Regions from separate parts of the Thalassotalea piscium genome, predicted to be linked through region 1. Evidence: predicted binding sites of a transcription regulator. Region 1 holds the regulator's gene; the other holds the start of a gene.
The links. Region 1 encodes FNR, which switches genes on or off when oxygen is low (the NO sensors DNR and NnrR bind a similar motif). Its sites were predicted from a motif close to TTGATCTAGATCAA; they were not measured.

Region 1 (4,445 bases):
ATATATGCTCAGGAAACCCCGGCTGTTTTTGATCTAAATTCACTGCAATTACTTTAAAGTTAACAGGGGCAGACTTTTGTAAGGCAAGTAAAATATCAAGCATGGCAAATGAGTCTTTACCACCACTAATAGCTGCCATTATAACATCGCCATCTTCTATCATATTATAATCGGCAATCGCTTTACCGACTTTAGAGCGAAGTTTCTTAGTTAATTTTTTTGTGTCTAAAGCAATTTCTTGCTCATTGGTCAATGCGATTGTGTCTTCAATCATAGTAATAATCAGTGTTTGATACTGTCGATAAAATTTTGAGCCGTATTATATACCGATACTAGCACTAACCCAAAAGATTAAGTATAAAAACTAAAGTAGAGAATGAATGGAACTGTAGGTTGGTATTTATGCCGTCAAATGGCTGCCTTTTACGAATAAGGGTAATTGATGTGCTTATCAGTTATAGCTCCTTGCATTACCTTACTACCGCCGTCCTTGGCGGTAAAGCACAACCTACAAATGGCAATATTATTTGTTAAAACTAAAGCTATGAAAATGAGCTAATGGTTAGTATGAGCGTCCACTGAGGTGGAAATGAAACACTTGATGAGCATAATTTCTTAATTGTAGGTCGGCATTTATGCCGTCAAATGGCTGCCTTTTACGAATAAGGGTAATTGATGTGCTTATCAGTTATAGCTCCTTGCATTACCTTACTACCGCCGTCCTTGGCGGTAAAGCACAACCTACAAATGGCAATATTATTTGTTAAAACTAAAGCTATGAAAATGAGCTAATGGTTAGTATGAGCGTCCACTGAGGTGGAAATGAAACACTTGATGAGCATAATTTCTTAATTGTAGGTCGCATTTATGCCGTCACATAGCTGCCTTTTACGAATAAGGATAACTGATGTGCTTATCGGTAATAGCTCCTGCATTACCCTACTACCGCCGTCCTTGGCGGTAAAGCACAGCCTACAAAAGACAATATTACTTTGCAGAGTTCAACTTATACATTAGTTTTGTAATGGTGATTGGTAGCCTTCAGGTTTAAGCGCTAATACATCGCAGTTTAGCCCGTCGATTACATGTTCGGCAGTATTACCAATTAATGCAGCTGAAAGGCCTGTTCTGCCAATGGTACCTAATACTACCAGTTCTGCGTCTAATGATAGTGCTTTGTCTTGAATTATGTCTTCAGGTAAACCTTCACCTATGTGTGTGTTTTCAAGAGCGATATTGAATTTTTTTGCTAGTGTAGTCATTGCTGCTTTATGATGATTGAGCATAGATTCGTTGTATTCGTTAGCGTTGAATTCAGGTATTTCAATAGCGATATTAACGGGTGTACCGGGGTATGAGTTTACTAGGTGAACATTTGCTTGAATTAAATTACCTAAGTTTAATGCTTCTTCTGCAATTTTGTTGTTAAGCGATATATGTTCATCTTCGTCGCTACCTACATTAACTGCAGCTAAGATATTGCCATTTTTTGGCCATGAATGTGATTTAACTAGTAATACTGGACACGGACATTTACGGAGTATATGCCAATCGGTTGGTGTGAATATTACTGACTTAAGTTTGTCGTGTTCATGGGTACCTTTAATGACAATGTCGTAGCCTTCGTTTAGCACTTGGTCAATAATGGGCTCGAAAGGGCGGTTATGCCAAATGACTTTGCTGTCAATTTTTATATCGTGTTGAGCGACAGATGCAATTTTTTCGTTTAGCCAAACTTCTTTGTCTTTGATCACTGAATTTCGCATTACTTCACGCTCATCACTTGAGAGCATAGTAGTCATTTCGTATGAAAAATCATAAATACTTAAAAAGGCAGTAATGGTTGCGTTGGTTTTTGTTGCTAACTCAATTGAACGTTCAAGTGCTTTTTGATCTTCAGTGGTAGGGTCAATAACAGTTAGTATTTTTTTATATTTTTCCATGGTTAGCCTCATAAGTTATTCATAATTATGACTACACAGACTTAATATCTTGTAAGTTGTGCCTTTCGATTAAAAATAATCAATTGATAATCAGTGTAGCCTTAATAAGATGATGCATCAAAGACGTAATTTATAAGTTGTTCTAAATCAATTAAATACCAACAAGCCCAGAGATGTTAACTATAGTGTTTAACGGCAAATAAGTGCGGTTAAATGCCCGCACATTCTTTTAATTTTTCTGCATCAAGTATTGTGATCAATTTACCTTCGACTTGAATTAAGCCACTTTTATGAAAGCGGTTAAGTAAACGGCTGATTGTTTCTACAGTTAAACCAATGTAATTACCAATATCACTTCGGGTCATAGTTAGTCTGAATTCTGTAGCAGATAGGCCTCGAGCATGGTACCTAATACTAAGTGCACTAATAAAGGTTGCTAAACGTTGCTCTGCATTTTTACGGTTTAATAGTGTTAGCATTTCTTGATCGGCACGAATTTCTGTACTCATCATTCGCAAAATTTGCTTTTTAAGCTTTGGTACTGTGTTTGAAAGCGTGTCTAAGGTGTCGTAGGGAATTTCACACACCATAGAGGTTTCTAAAGCTTTTGCAAAGCTAGGATGTGTTGACTCAGCAATTGCATCAAATCCTAATAAGTCGCCAGCTAAATGAAAGCCTGTAATTTGTTCTTCGCCATGTTCATCAACAGTAAAAGTTTTAAACGTGCCAGAACGAATAGCAAAAAGCGATTGCATTTTGTCGCCATCTTGAAATATTTGCTCGCCTTTATGAATAGGGCGTTTACGATCAATTATATTATCAAGATCTTCTAATTCTTTATCATTTAAAGAGTATGGCAAGCATAATTCACTAATACTACAATTTTGGCAGTGAATATGTTGTTGGCCTGAGCATTGACGATTTTCCATTTTATCCTTGAATTTACGCGAATAAATTATTTACTACTGATGGTATTAGAACATCATGTCAGATGCAAATTTTAACGTATAAATTCCATAAATTATTAGCATTATTGCCATAGATTTTCGAAAAGTATTATTAAGCAACAATGTCTTTAAAGAAAGCGCGCCAACCGAAACAGTAATTAGTGCAGGTAAGGTACCTAGGCCGAAGAAAAACATAATAGTTGCGCCAGATACTAATGACCCACTGGCTAATGACCAAGTTAAGGTTGAATAGACGAGCCCACAGGGCAACCATCCCCAAATGGCTCCTAATGCTAATGCTTGTTTGGCACTATTTACCGGTATAAATTTTTTACTTAACGGCGACAGTAGTTTCCATAGGCCTTTGCCTAATTGCTCTACTTTATTTAGTACCATAAACCAACGGCCAATATATAGCCCAAGTAAAATAAGAAAAACACCTGCGATCATTCTTAATATAGTGACGGGAAAACCAATGTTTTTTGCGGCGAGTGAACCTGTAAATCCAGCAATAGCACCAATAAGCGAGTAGGTGGCAATTCTACCAAAGTTATATGCCATCACTATACTTAACTTACTGCTTTGCTGTTGGCTTTTATTAATAGCAGAAGACAGCATGGTAGTTATACCACCACACATTACGATGCAATGTCCTGAGCCTAATATGCCAATAATAAAGGCTGCAAAAAAGTCTATTTCCATAATTGAACCTGAAAGTGTATGTGCTTCATATTTGTAAAAGAAAGCAAGAATATCATGAATTACTTGCGCTCAATCAACTTAATCGTAATTGAGTTAATTGGTGCTTAATACAATTGACTCAGATCATCTTTTTCTAGCACTAACTATTGTATAAGTACGTTAATTTTAACACTTAACACGTATAACTCGATCAATAAGAGTTTCATCTTTCTGCGGAGTAATTTATGTTTAGCAAATCTTTGGTTAGCTTAGCCGTTGCCAGTTTCTTTATACCTACTAGTTCAATTTTAGCAAATGATATGCCTGAAGTATCGTCAAAAGATGATACAGAAGTGATTGTTGTTATTGGTAAAACACCACGTAAAGTGCAAGATGTTGTTGGCGCTGTATCTGTTATTAATAGTGATGAAATTGATAAAATGCTAGTACATGACATGGCAACTCTATTTCGTTATCAAGCGGGGATTAATGTAATTAATTCTGGTAGCCGCTTTGGCGATTCGAGTATTGCTATTCGAGGCATTGCGGGTAATAGAGTCACTACAGAAATTGACGGTATTCCGGTTGCTGATCAGTTTAGTGTAGGGAGTTATTCAAACTCTGGCCGTAATACTATTGACCCCGATCTTATTAAGCAAGTAGAGATATTAAGAGGGCCTGCTTCAAGTACATATGGAAGTGATGCTATTGGTGGTGTTGTGTCGTTTATTACTAAAAAGCCGGTAGACCTGCTTAGCCAAACTGATCGCGATGTCTACCTTGACATTAAAACAGGGTTTAACTCGGTTGATAACAGCAAGTCTGCATCTTTGAACACAGCCTTTGCTTTCGATAAATCTAGTGTATTGTTATC
Region 2 (4,445 bases), 280 kb from region 1:
TCTTCCTTTGGTACGATAAACTTTATACCAAGCTTTTCAAGGCCTCTAGCTAAGTCTTCATGTTGTGCTTTATGACGATCCCAGCTATTTTCTAGGCCTTCATTATGCAAATGAAGTAATGATTCATGTAACGCATATAATGAGTTTACAGGTGCTGTGTGATGGTAGCTACGCTTGCCTTCACCAGACCAATAGCTCATCACTAAAGATTGATCTAAAAACCAGCTTTGAACTAATGTTTTTCGGTTTTTAATAACACTTACTGCTTTTTCACTAAATGAAAGTGGTGATAAACCAGGTACACAAGATAAACACTTTTGTGAACCTGAATAGATTGCATCAATTCCCCATTCATCTACTCTAAGCTCAATACCGCCAAGTGATGTAACTGCATCAACAATAGATAAACAGTCATGTTTATGGGCAAGTGCGCAAAGTGTTTTTGCATCTGAAACTGCTCCAGTTGCTGTTTCTGCATGAACAAATGCAACAAACTTTGCATCGGGATTATCAATAAGAGCTTGCTCAACTTTGTCAATTTCAACCGCTCGACCCCAAGTTGTGTCTACTATTATTGGTTCGGCATCTACACGAATAACATTTTGAACCATACGGTCGCCAAAAACGCCATTGCGACAAACAATTACTTTATCTCCCGGCTCAACTAAATTCACAAAACAAGCCTCCATGCCCGCTGAACCTGGTGCAGACAATGCGATTGTAAACTCATTTTTTGTTTGAAATGCGTACTGTAGTAAAGCTTTTACTTCATCCATCATGCCAATAAACAATGGATCTAAGTGACCTACAATAGGTCTTGATAAAGATGATAAAACTTGTGGGCTAATGTCCGATGGACCAGGTCCCATTAATATTCGTCTTGGTGGGTTAAAAGATTGAAAGCTCATTATTTTTTACCTTACAAAGTTAAAGTTTAGTTAGTTTTACAACTAGTAACAAACCCTATCAGAGGTGTCAACAAATGTTGTTTTCCAAGTTTTCTCTTTTTCTGTAAGTTTATTCTGATGCTTAAAATAAAAGTTGACAGTGATGTCAGGATTTGCAATTTTACATTGATGGGAAAAACAAAGTTACTTAGTCGTGTTTGCTCATTTTAAAGACAAGCATAAATTAATAACAATTATGATAATAATTTTTATAACAACATAAATAAAGTAAGTAAGGGTATTATATGAGTATTAAAAACACGTTAAATGCTGCAGCTATTAGTGCTGTAGTAGTAACTGCAGGGATCAGCAACTTGGCTCAAGCAGAAACTTGGAGCACTACTGAAGTACAATTACAAGCGTTTGGTGAATTAGAGCGAGTTGGCACTGGTGGTACTGCCGATACAACCATTATTACTTTTCAGCATGCAGGTGGTTGGGAGTATGGTGATAACTTTTTCTTTATCGACCATTCGCGCTATAGCGTTAATGATGATGCAAACTTTCCTGTTACTGATAGCAGTGAACTTTATGGAGAATGGTATTCGCACTTTAGCCTTGGCGCGATTACGGGTAATAAAATAGCATTTGGCCCAGTAAAAGATATAGGTTTGGTCGCTGGTGCGAACTTTTCACCTGAAGTTAATAGTGTTTGGGTATTACCGGGTGTTAGGTTTTCATTAGATCTAACTGGTTTTGCTTTTGCTCAAGTTGATGTAACAAGTTATATACATCAAGGTGGTGGAAGCGCAGACTCTTCAGTATTTACGGTTGTTGATGAAGATACTAGTTTTATGATTGATTTTGCTTGGGCTTACCCGTTTAAAGTAGGCTCAACAAGCTGGAGTATTGAAGGTCACTTAGAATATATTGATGGTCGCACTCAAACGAACAATTTTGGTACAACTGAACTTGAATCCTGGATTTTATTCCAACCCCAAGTGCGTTTAGATTTAGGTGAAGTGTTAGGTAATAAAGCTGGTAGATTATTTGTAGGTATAGAATATCAGTACTGGAAAAATAAACTAGGAGAGAAAGGTACTAATGATAATGCAGCACAGTTTTTAGCCGTATGGCGTTTCTAATTTACACTGAATATACCCACTCCACTTGTTGGATGGGCAGAGTTTTTTAAACAAGAAACTTCAAGTATTAATATTTTTGTTTAAAGGTAGCTGTTGCTAAAATTCAGCTACCTTTTTTAATCGTTTGACTTTTTTCCGAGATAGATAAAGTGTTATTAACCGGCTATTTTTATAAAATAACAGAGATTATCAGTGTGTTAATGGTCTGCAGCTAGCTATTATTGCTTTTAAGCAACTCTAATTTAACTCCGTTTTAAATATTATTTTCCTATAGCGTTGTCTAAATGTTGTTCGGGTTATTGATTTAGCTCAAGTGAAGGTGAATCAAATCTTTAAATCAGTTTTTACGTTAGCTATTATCATGTAAGCGTGTATTATATTTCTATATTGTTTAGTAAAATCATTTATTAAGGAAGTTATCATGGCAAAGCAGTTATATGTAGTTGGTGTAGATGGCAGTGAATGGAGTAAAAGGGCAGTTAATCGAGCTATTTCATTAGCCGCTGAAACTGGCGCAGATGTTAACCTAGTTTATGCGTATGAGTATACTTCTGGTAATCCTTTGGCCACTAAGGGAATTATTCCAGATAGCGTAGATAAAGTAGCAGAAGAAAAGAACATCATTGACACCATACTTCAACCTATGGTTGAAAGTGCCGCTACCCCAAGTGTAAAGGCTAGTTGTGTTGTATTATGGGGTGAGCCGGTAGAAAAAATTCATTACTATGTTAAAGAGACAAAAGCATCAATGCTTTTTGTTGGTAGAAGAGGGCGCTCACGAATAGCAGACTTAGTGTTAGGTAGCGTTGCTAATAAACTTGCACATTATAGTGGCATACCGGTTGTTTTAGTCCCTTAATTAAAACATAGAAAATTATCTTACTTGATTACTTTTTAGTGCTACACCGCTATAAATTGAAGGTTATCAGGTATTAGGGCTATTCATTCGAATAGCCCTTTTTGTTGTATATAATATGGTATTAATTATTTTTTGACATAAACTTTGTTCGATTATTCATGGAATTAATACCGACTATCACCAATACTGTATTAGTCTAATAAGTCGTGATCGATTAGCTTAAGAATTAAGTTCGGGCTATTCGCTCTACGTATTGTCGCAATAAAAGAGGCCGCTATTATGTACAAAAACATAACAATCCCCCAAAATGGTAATGAGATTAAGTTAGAAAATGGAAACTTAATTGTTCCTCACAATCCTATTATTCCTTACATTGAGGGCGATGGAATTGGTGTCGATGTAACGCCTACAATGATCACTGTAGTGAATGCCGCTGTAGATAAAGCATATAACCAAGACCGAAAAATTCATTGGATGGAAGTTTATGCTGGAGAAAAAGCGACCCAAGTTTATGACAGCGAAACATGGTTACCCGATGAAACATTAGCGGCTTTCAAACAATATAAAGTTGGAATAAAAGGGCCATTAACTACCCCTGTTGGTGGTGGTATGCGTTCGTTAAACGTTGCCTTACGACAAGTGCTTGATCTTTTTGTATGTCAACGTCCGGTACAATGGTTTACAGGTGTACCAAGTCCAGTTAAAAAACCTCAAGAAGTTGATATGGTTATTTTTAGGGAAAACTCTGAAGATATATATGCCGGTATCGAGTATAAAGCAGGTACAGAAAAAGCTGAGAAACTTATCGACTTTCTAATTAATGAAATGGGTGTTAATAACATTCGCTTCAGAGAAAACTGTGGTATTGGCATTAAACCTGTGTCTAAAGAAGGTACACAACGTTTAGTAAAGAAGGCTATTCAATACGCTATTGATAACGACAGAGAGTCGGTTACCTTGGTTCATAAAGGTAACATTATGAAATATACCGAGGGTGCTTTTAAAGAATGGGGTTATGAAATTGCCAAAGAAGCATTTGGTGCTGTAACACTAGATGGCGGTCCTTGGTGTAAACTAATAAACCCTAAAACGGGTAAAGATATTATTATAAAAGATGTTATTGCCGACGCAATGTTACAACAAATATTATTAAGACCTGCAGAGTATAGCGTGATCGCAACGTTAAACCTAAATGGCGATTACTTATCTGATGCTTTAGCCGCACAAGTTGGTGGTATAGGGATTGCGCCTGGCGCGAATATCAGTGAAGAAATAGCTATATTTGAAGCCACACATGGTACTGCTCCTAAATATGCGGGTTTAAATAAGGTTAATCCTGGTTCAGTAATATTATCAGCTGAAATGATGTTACGACATATGGGATGGTATGAAGCTGCAGATTTACTTTTAAAAGGAATGTCTGGTGCAATTAAAGCAAAAACAGTAACTTATGACTTTGAACGTTTGATGGATGGTGCAACGTTAGTTACATGTTCAGAGTTTGGAGATTGTATTGTTGATCACATGTAAAGGCTTAAAGCGGTCTTATACCAA

Region 2: the regulator FNR is predicted to act here: its motif matches at 2,332-2,345, upstream of QUD79_RS08115 (universal stress protein).

Annotation. Positions count from the first base shown of each region.
Region 1 is NZ_AP027362.1:2,154,341-2,158,785, reverse strand. Features, by position in the region: gene ttcA (tRNA 2-thiocytidine(32) synthetase TtcA) at 1-274, opposite strand, end outside; gene uspE (universal stress protein UspE) at 1,014-1,943, opposite strand; gene fnr (fumarate/nitrate reduction transcriptional regulator Fnr) at 2,153-2,872, opposite strand; gene QUD79_RS09350 (sulfite exporter TauE/SafE family protein) at 2,918-3,592, opposite strand; gene QUD79_RS09345 (TonB-dependent hemoglobin/transferrin/lactoferrin family receptor) at 3,817-4,445, shown strand, end outside.
Region 2 is NZ_AP027362.1:1,874,285-1,878,729, forward strand. Features, by position in the region: gene QUD79_RS08105 (pyridoxal-phosphate-dependent aminotransferase family protein) at 1-908, opposite strand, end outside; gene QUD79_RS08110 (hypothetical protein) at 1,193-2,032, shown strand; gene QUD79_RS08115 (universal stress protein) at 2,454-2,891, shown strand; gene icd (NADP-dependent isocitrate dehydrogenase) at 3,171-4,421, shown strand.